Linked DNA regions of Phytoactinopolyspora mesophila. The protein of the gene in region 1 binds, or shares a complex with, the protein of each later gene. Links are inferred from orthologs where the notes say so. Each region holds a gene or a part of one and is shown on either strand. Other genes may lie near its edges. The genes, in order: uvrA and mfd.

Region 1 (3,769 bases):
GGCTGATCCGCCGGGGGCGGCAGCTCGGCATCGGGAGACCAGGGAGGCGTCACGTGGTGCGGAAGCGTCCGCCGCGACCGACGCTCCAGCACGTCGAGACAGGCGTTGGTGGCGATGCGGTAGAGCCACGCGCGAACCGATGCGCGGCCCTCGAAACTCGCCCGTGCCCGCCACGCACGCAGAAACGTCTCTTGGACGAGGTCTTCGGACTCCTCGAACGAGCCCACCATCCGGTAGCAGTAAACCTGCAGTTCACGCCGCAACCGCTCGGCCAGCGCGGCGAACACCGGCTCGTCACCCGCGCGCAGCGCCGCCGCCACCGCGCCGTGGTCCGGCTCGGTGGGGGCAGCGCCGGTATCGGTCACGACATGGTCCTGAACGTCACCCCTGAAGAATGGGACGCAGGAACGCTCCTGTGTGAGAACCCTCGATCTGGGCGACCTGCTCCGGGGTGCCGGTGGCCACCACCGTTCCACCGCCGGTACCACCCTCAGGCCCCATGTCGATGATCCAGTCCGCGGTTTTGACGACGTCGAGGTTGTGCTCGATGACGACGATGGTGTTGCCCTTGTCCACCAGGCCCTGCAATACCCCGATGAGTTTGCGGATGTCTTCGAAGTGCAGCCCGGTGGTGGGTTCGTCGAGGACGTAGATGGTCCGGCCGGTGGAGCGCTTCTGCAGTTCGGCCGAGAGTTTGACCCGTTGTGCTTCACCACCGGACAGCGTGGGCGCGGGCTGACCGAGCCGGACGTAGCCGAGGCCGACGTCGACCAGCGTGCGCAGGTGCCTGGAAATCCGCTGGACCGGTTCGAAGAACTCGACGGCTTCCTCGATCGGCATCTCGAGGACCTCGGAGATGGTCTTGCCCTTGTAATGGACTTCGAGCGTCTCGCGGTTGTAGCGCGCGCCGTGGCAGACCTCACACGGCACGTACACGTCCGGCAGGAAGTTCATCTCGATCTTGATGGTGCCGTCACCGCTGCATGCCTCACAGCGCCCACCCTTGACGTTGAACGAGAACCGGCCGGGTTGATATCCGCGGATCTTGGCTTCCTGTGTCTCGGCGAAGAGTTTGCGGATGTGGTCGAAGACACCGGTGTACGTGGCCGGGTTGCTGCGCGGGGTACGTCCGATGGGTGATTGGTCGACGTGCACGACCTTGTCGATCAGCGCCATCCCGTCAATACGCCGGTGCCGCCCCGGCACGGCCTTGGCGCCGTACAGCTCCTTGGCCAGCGACGTGTAAAGGATGTCGTTGACCAGGGTGGACTTGCCGGAGCCGCTGACGCCGGTGACCGCGACGAACAGCCCCAGGGGGAACGACACGTCGACTCCACGGAGATTGTGCTCCCGGGCTCCGACGACGGTGAGCGCACGATCTTCGGTCGGTGGCCGCCGGACCGCCGGCGTCGGGATCTCCCGCCTGCGCGAGAGGTATTCACCGGTGATGGAGCCCTCATGTGTCATGAGTTCTTCCACCGGACCACTGACGACAATCTGCCCACCGTGCTCACCAGCACCGGGTCCGATGTCTACCACCCAGTCGGCGGTGCGGATGGTGTCTTCGTCGTGCTCGACCACGATCAGGGTATTGCCGAGGTCGCGGAGCCGGACCAGGGTCTCGATCAACCTATGGTTGTCCCGCTGATGCAGGCCGATAGAGGGCTCGTCGAGAACATAGAGCACGCCGACCAGACCGGAGCCGATCTGCGTCGCCAGCCGGATACGCTGTGCCTCGCCTCCGGCCAGGGTGGCCGCCGGGCGCTCGAGGCTCAGATAGTGCAGCCCGACGTCCACGAGAAACTGCAGCCGCTCGTTGACCTCCTTGAGCACGCGAGCGGCGATCTGCTCCTCGCGCTCGGACAGCTGCAACTCTTTGAGGAATCGCGCGCACTCGCCGATGGGCAGCGCCGCCACCTCGGCGATGCTGAGCCCGCCCAGAGTGACCGCCAGCACCACGGGCTTGAGCCGGGCACCCTTACATGCCGCGCACGGGATCTCGCGCATGAATCCTTCGAACCGCTCCCGGCTGGCGTCGGACTCGGCCTCGGAGTACCTGCGGCGGACCCACGGGATGACGCCCTCGTACGACGTGTAGTACGAACGTTCACGTCCGTAACGGTTCCGGTACCGCACGTGGATCTGGTCGTCATACCCGTGCAAGATCGCATCTCGCGCCTTCTTGGGTAACTTCTCGAACGCCACATCGGTACGGAACCCGATGGTCTCCGAGAGCGCCGTCACCAGCCGCCCGAAATACTCCGAGGTCTGAGCCGGCGCCCACGGCGCGAGCGCGCCGTCGTTGAGACTGCGCTCGGGGTTCGGCACGACGAGTTCCTCGTCCACCTCCATGCGGGTCCCCAAGCCGGCACACTCGGGGCACGCGCCGAACGGCGAGTTGAACGAGAACGTCCTCGGCTCCAGCTCTTCGAACGAGAGCTCGTCATATGGGCAGTACAGATGCTCGGAGAAGACCCGCTCGCGGTGCTCGTCGTCCTCCGGGAGATCGACGAAGTCGAGAGTCACGAGGCCACCGGCCAGCCGCAGCGCCGTCTCGATCGAGTCGGTCAGCCGTCGCGATCCGGATCGCTTGACGGTCAGGCGGTCAACCACCACTTCGATGGTGTGTTTCTCCTGCTTCTTCAGCTTGGGCGGCTCTGCGAGCTGGTGCACCTCACCGTCGATCCGGGCCCGGGAATAGCCCTGAGACTGCAGTGTGCGGAACAACTCGACGTACTCACCCTTGCGTTCACGCACCACCGGCGCGAGCACCTGAAACCGGGTTCCCTCATCGAGTTCGAGGATTCGGTCCACAATGGACTGCGGAGTCTGCCGCCCGATGGGCCGCCCGCACTCCGGGCAATGCGGCCGCCCGGCCCGCGCATACAGCAGGCGCAGATAGTCATAGACCTCGGTAATGGTGCCCACGGTGGAGCGCGGATTGCGTGAGGTGGACTTCTGGTCGATGGAGACCGCCGGGGACAACCCCTCGATGAAATCAACATCCGGCTTGTCCATCTGGCCCAGGAACTGCCGAGCGTAGGCCGACAACGACTCGACATAGCGACGCTGGCCTTCGGCGAAGATCGTGTCGAAAGCCAGACTGGACTTGCCCGACCCGGACAATCCGGTGAAAACGATGAGTGAGTCCCGGGGCAGATCCAGCGACACGTCCTTGAGATTGTGCTCCCGAGCACCGCGTATTACGAGGCGCTCACCAGCGTGGCTGGTGGTCAGTTCGGTCATCAGCGGCCTGTTTCTCCGATCAAGCACAGTGTTACGGTCACAGCTTTCGACATACACCACGCATAGTAGGCACGTGCACTGACAAGGTGGCTTCCGCGAGCTTCCCCACAGTAGATTCGGACCCGTGCCTTCCATGTCTTCCAAGAACTCCGAGAGCGACAACGTGGAGTCCACCGGGCCCATTACCGCGGCGACCGACAGGCTCGTCGCTACGGCCAGCACCTTCGACGTCGAGGCGCTGGCCGCTCCTAGCTTATGTCCGGGCTGGACCCGAGCACACGTGCTTGCCCATGTGGCCCGCAACGCCGACGCGCTCACGAACCTGCTCAAGTGGGCTCGTACCGGCGTGGAGACTCCCATGTACCCGAACCGCCAGACCCGGAACTCAGACATCGAGGCCACGGCCAAGCAACCTGCGGACGAGCTGATCGAGGACCTCCAGAAGGCTTCGGACCGGTTCGCCTCCGCGGTCACCGAGCTGCCGGCCGAGCACTGGCAGCGTGAAGTGGTGACCGGACCGGCC
Region 2 (4,457 bases), on another replicon or contig:
GCGCGTTCGATCGCCGACGGCGGCGCACACGGCCTGCTCGACGATCTTGATCCGGCCATCCGCTGGCGGGAGGGCGTTCTCTCGGTCGCCCACGCGTCGGTCGCCGACACCCGTCAGCTCGCGGGACGAGGGCTGGTACTGGTGCCCTCGGTGTTCGTGTGGCCTCGGGTGGCCTCCAAGACCAGCCCGCCGTGGCAGCCGGTGCTGCGATATCCGGCGCGTGGTATCGCCACCTTGTGGGAGAACGGCACGGGCACGCCCGGCTCGTTGTCGGCGGTTGTCGGCCGGACCCGCGCGACGCTGCTCACCGAACTAGCCGCTCCCGCCTCCACCACCGAGCTCGCGCAGCGCACCAGCCTGTCGGCCGGCGGCGTGTCGCAGCATCTGAGCGCGCTTCGGGCTGCCGGCCTCGTGGCCGGGCACCGGGTCGGGCGCACAGTCCTCTACGTCCGCACCCCACTGGGTGACGGCCTCGCCCGGCCCGGCGACGCCATGCCGTAGCGAATCAGGCAGGTTGAGGCTCGTGGGCCAGGACCTCATCCACGACGGTGTTCACCCAGGCCAGCAGCTCCATGCCCCGCACCGGCTGGCCTCCGATGGTGGCCGGAACAGGACGCGGCACCAGGATGCTCTGCACAGCATCCTTGATCAGCGACTTCGGGTACAGCCGCTGAAGCCGGACGCGCTGCCAATCCGCCAGCTCGATCTGCGCGAACCGGACGTAGTTGCCCTGCATGGTGACCTCGGTCAGCCCCACCCGGCGCGCCTTCGCCCGGAATCGCGCGATCGCCAGCAGATTCTCCACCGGCTCAGGCGGCATACCGTAGCGATCCTCCAGCTCCGCACGCACGGCGGTCACAGCGTCGTCGTCGGTGGCCTCCGACAACCTGCGATACGCCTCGAGTCGCAGCCGCTCACTGGCGACGTAGTCATGCGGGACGTGTGCATCCACCGGCAGGTCGATCCGCACCTCGGCCGGTCCCGAATCGGTGTCACCGCGGAACTCCGCCACGGCCTCGCCGACCAGCCGGACGTAGAGGTCGAATCCGACGTTGGCGATGTGCCCGGACTGTTCTCCTCCAAGCAAGTTGCCGGCGCCGCGGATCTCGAGATCCTTCATCGCCACCTGCATACCGGAGCCCAGGTCAGCGTGCTGGGCGATGGTGGCCAGGCGCTCGTGTGCCTCCTCGGTCAGCGGCGACTCACGGGGGTAGAAGAAGTACGCGTAGGCGCGCTCGCGCCCGCGGCCGACGCGCCCGCGCAACTGGTGCAGCTGGGACAGGCCGAGCCGTTCGGCGCGGTCGACGATCAAGGTGTTCGCGTTGGAGATGTCCAGTCCGGTTTCGACGATGGTGGTGCAGACCAGGACATCGATCTCGCGCTGCCAGAACGCAGCGATCACTCTTTCGAGGGCGTGCTCGCCCATCTGGCCGTGGGCGGCCTCCACCCGCGCCTCAGGTACCAGCTCGCGCAGGTGGGCGGTCACCTTTTCGATGGTGTCCACCCGGTTGTGGACGAAGAACACCTGGCCTTCACGCATCAGCTCTCGCCTGATCGCCGCGCCGACCTGTTTCTCGTCGTACCCGCCGACGTAAGTGAGTACCGGGTGCCGCTCCTCCGGCGGGGTGGCGATGACGGACATGTCGCGGATGCCGGTGATGGACATCTCGAGTGTTCGTGGGATAGGTGTCGCGGACATGGTGAGCACATCGACGTTGGCGCGCAGGTGCTTGAGCTTCTCCTTGTGTTCCACACCGAAGCGCTGTTCCTCGTCGACGATCAGCAGCCCGAGGTCCTTGAACCGCACGTCGCCGGTGATGAGCCGGTGGGTGCCGATGACGACGTCGACAGTGCCCTCGGCAAGCCCGCGGATGATCTCCGCCGCCTCCTGATCCGTCTGGAACCTCGACAGCGCCTTCACATTGACCGGGAACTGGGCGTAGCGCTCGGCGAAGGTCGCATGATGCTGCTGAACCAGCAGCGTGGTCGGCACGAGGACACCTACTTGCTTACCCTCCTGAACCGCCTTGAACGCCGCCCGGACCGCGATCTCGGTCTTGCCGTACCCGACGTCGCCGCAGATCACCCGGTCCATCGGCACGGAACGCTCCATGTCCGCCTTGACCTCGTTGACGGTGGAAAGCTGGTCTACGGTCTCGACGTAGGGGAACGCGTCCTCGAGTTCACGCTGCCACGGCGTGTCTGGCCCGAACGTGTGCCCGGGCGCGGCTTGCCGGGCCGCATACAGTTTGATCAACTCCGCCGCGATCTCCTTGACCGCCTTACGCGCCCGCCCCTTGCGCTTGGCCCAGTCCGAGCCGCCGATCCGGTCGAGGCCCGGGGCGTCGCCGCCGACGTACTTGGTGACCTGTTCCAGCTGGTCGGTGGGGACGTAGAGCCGGTCCGGCGGCTGGCCCCGTTTGCTCGGCGCGTACTCGACGACGAGATACTCGCGCATCGCACCCTGCACGGTGCGGCTGGTCATCTCGATGTAGCGGCCGACGCCATGTTGGTCGTGCACGATGTAGTCGCCGGGCTTGAGCTGGAGCGGATCGACCTGGTTGCGCCGACGGCTCGGCATCCGCGCCGCGTGCTTCTCCGACGCCCGCTGGCCGGTGAGATCGTCCTCGGTGAGCACCGCCACGGCCGCGTCGTCGGCGATGAACCCGTGCTGCAAGGTGGCTGTGGTGACATGAACGACGCCCGGGTCCAGCCGTGCTGCCAGGTCCTCGACCAGCCTGGCCGGCACCTCGGATTCCCCGAGCAACTCCACAGTGCGCTCCGCGGTGCCGTGTCCACCGGTGACGACGACGGCCCGCCCGCCCGTTCCCACCCAAGCTCCGAGATCGGCGGCCGCACGAGCAGTGTCTCCGCGATAGGCCTGAGCCGGGCGAGCAGCGATCTCACGTGTCTCCACCGCGCCGGAAGAGACGATCTCGTCGCCGAGATCCACGGCGTACAGCGCAGCATCCAGATCCTCGCCGTCACGCTCGGGCGGTTCTGTCTCGCTCCCGAGACCGAACGAGCTGATGCTCCACCACGGCAGCCCGAGTTTGATCGCATACTCCCGGATCTCGGCCAGTGTGCGGTAGGCGGCCGAGCCGAGATCGATCGGAGCGGTCCCTCCGCCGGCTGCCGCGGCCCACGAGGCGTCGAGGAACTCCTGGCTTGTGGCCACGAGGTCGTGGGCACGCGAGCGGATGCGCTCGGGGTCGCAGGCCAGCACGTGGGTGCCCTCCGGAAGCAGATCGACGAGGAGCTCCATCTCGTCCACCAGCACCGGCGCGAGCGACTCCATGCCTTCGACGGCAACCCCGGAGGCGATCTTGTCGAGCATCTCCGCGAGTTCGGGATGGGCTACCGCCAGCTCCGCGGCCCGCTGCCGTACCGCTTCGGTGAGCAGCAGCTCACGGCAAGGCGGCGCCCACAACCCCTGCTCGGCGATGCCGGCGGAGCGCTGATCGGCCACCATGAAATGACGGATCTCTTCGACGGTGTCACCCCAGAACTCCACCCGCAGCGGGTGTTCCTCAGTGGGTGGGAAGATGTCCACGATGCCTCCGCGCACCGCGAACTCACCGCGACGCTCCACCAGATCCACCCTGGTGTAAGCGGCGGCGGCCAGCTGCTCGACGAGATCGTCCAGCGCGATGTCGTCGCCGACGTGCAACCGAACCGGGCGCAGCTCCGCCAGCCCCGCCACCTGTGGCTGCAGGACACTGCGGACCGGCGCCACCACGACTTTGATCTGCTCGTCGCCCTCGGCCGGGTGCACCAACCGGCGCAGGACGGCCAGCCGCCGGCCGACGGTGTCGCTGCGCGGCGAGAGCCGTTCATGCGGCAGCGTCTCCCACGCCGGGTATTCGGCTACGGAGTCCGCCGGCAGCAGGCAGCGAAGTGCCTCTACCAGGTCCTCTGCCTCCCGTCCGGTAGCCGTCACGGCCAGCAACGGGCGTCCCGCACCGAGAGTCTCATCAGCCAGCGCGGCGGCCACGAACGGACGCATGGACGGCGGTGCGGTGAGATCCAGCGCAGTGACCGAACCCGCTCGCGCGTCGGAGACAGCTGAGCGCAATGCCGCATCGCCGTCGTCGTCAAGCAAGGTATGGAGGAGACCGGTGAGCGACATGATCCTCTTCCATCGCAGAAAACACCTGATGAAGCGGGTGCGCGAAACACGCGCACACGCAAGTTCGCCCCCAACCGCGCCGCGGAGGGGGTGACCCGTCCTATCCTACGCGCGCAGTTGTAGGTGGAGAATGCAGTATGCAGCGATTCGACGGCAGGGTGGCGCTCGTCACCGGGGGTGCGCACGGGATCGGCCGGGCAACGGCCGCTCGGCTGGCGAGTGAAGGGGCTTCGGTGGCGATCGCCGACCTCGACACCGAAGCCGCTCAGAAAACCGCCGACGAGCTCACCAGCGCAGACCAGATCATGGCGTTACCGTGTGACGTCAC

The links.
Region 2: the proteins of uvrA (region 1) and mfd are in contact, whole or in part, in a crystal structure (PDB 4DFC), measured with the Escherichia coli proteins. The link is inferred for Phytoactinopolyspora mesophila from one-to-one orthologs.

The regions. Positions count from the first base shown.
Region 1 is NZ_WLZY01000001.1:90,011-93,779, reverse strand. The notes cover bases 182-3,645. They hold uvrA (excinuclease ABC subunit UvrA), read right to left. Parts: upstream 3,247-3,645; coding sequence 382-3,246; downstream 182-381. Other genes in these bases: F7O44_RS00360 (maleylpyruvate isomerase family mycothiol-dependent enzyme), read left to right, coding at 3,380-3,645; F7O44_RS00370 (sigma-70 family RNA polymerase sigma factor), read right to left, coding at 182-365. Outside these bases: more of F7O44_RS00370, read right to left, coding at 1-181; more of F7O44_RS00360, read left to right, coding at 3,646-3,769. UniProt on the Escherichia coli protein: The UvrABC repair system catalyzes the recognition and processing of DNA lesions. UvrA is an ATPase and a DNA-binding protein. A damage recognition complex composed of 2 UvrA and 2 UvrB subunits scans DNA for abnormalities.
Region 2 is NZ_WLZY01000005.1:189,129-193,585, reverse strand. What follows is about bases 306-4,457. They hold mfd (transcription-repair coupling factor), read right to left. Parts: upstream 4,130-4,457; coding sequence 506-4,129; downstream 306-505. Other genes in these bases: F7O44_RS15765 (SDR family NAD(P)-dependent oxidoreductase), read left to right, coding at 4,267-4,457; F7O44_RS15775 (ArsR/SmtB family transcription factor), read left to right, coding at 306-501. Outside these bases: more of F7O44_RS15775, read left to right, coding at 1-305. UniProt on the Escherichia coli protein: Couples transcription and DNA repair by recognizing RNA polymerase (RNAP) stalled at DNA lesions. Mediates ATP-dependent release of RNAP and its truncated transcript from the DNA, and recruitment of nucleotide excision repair machinery to the damaged site.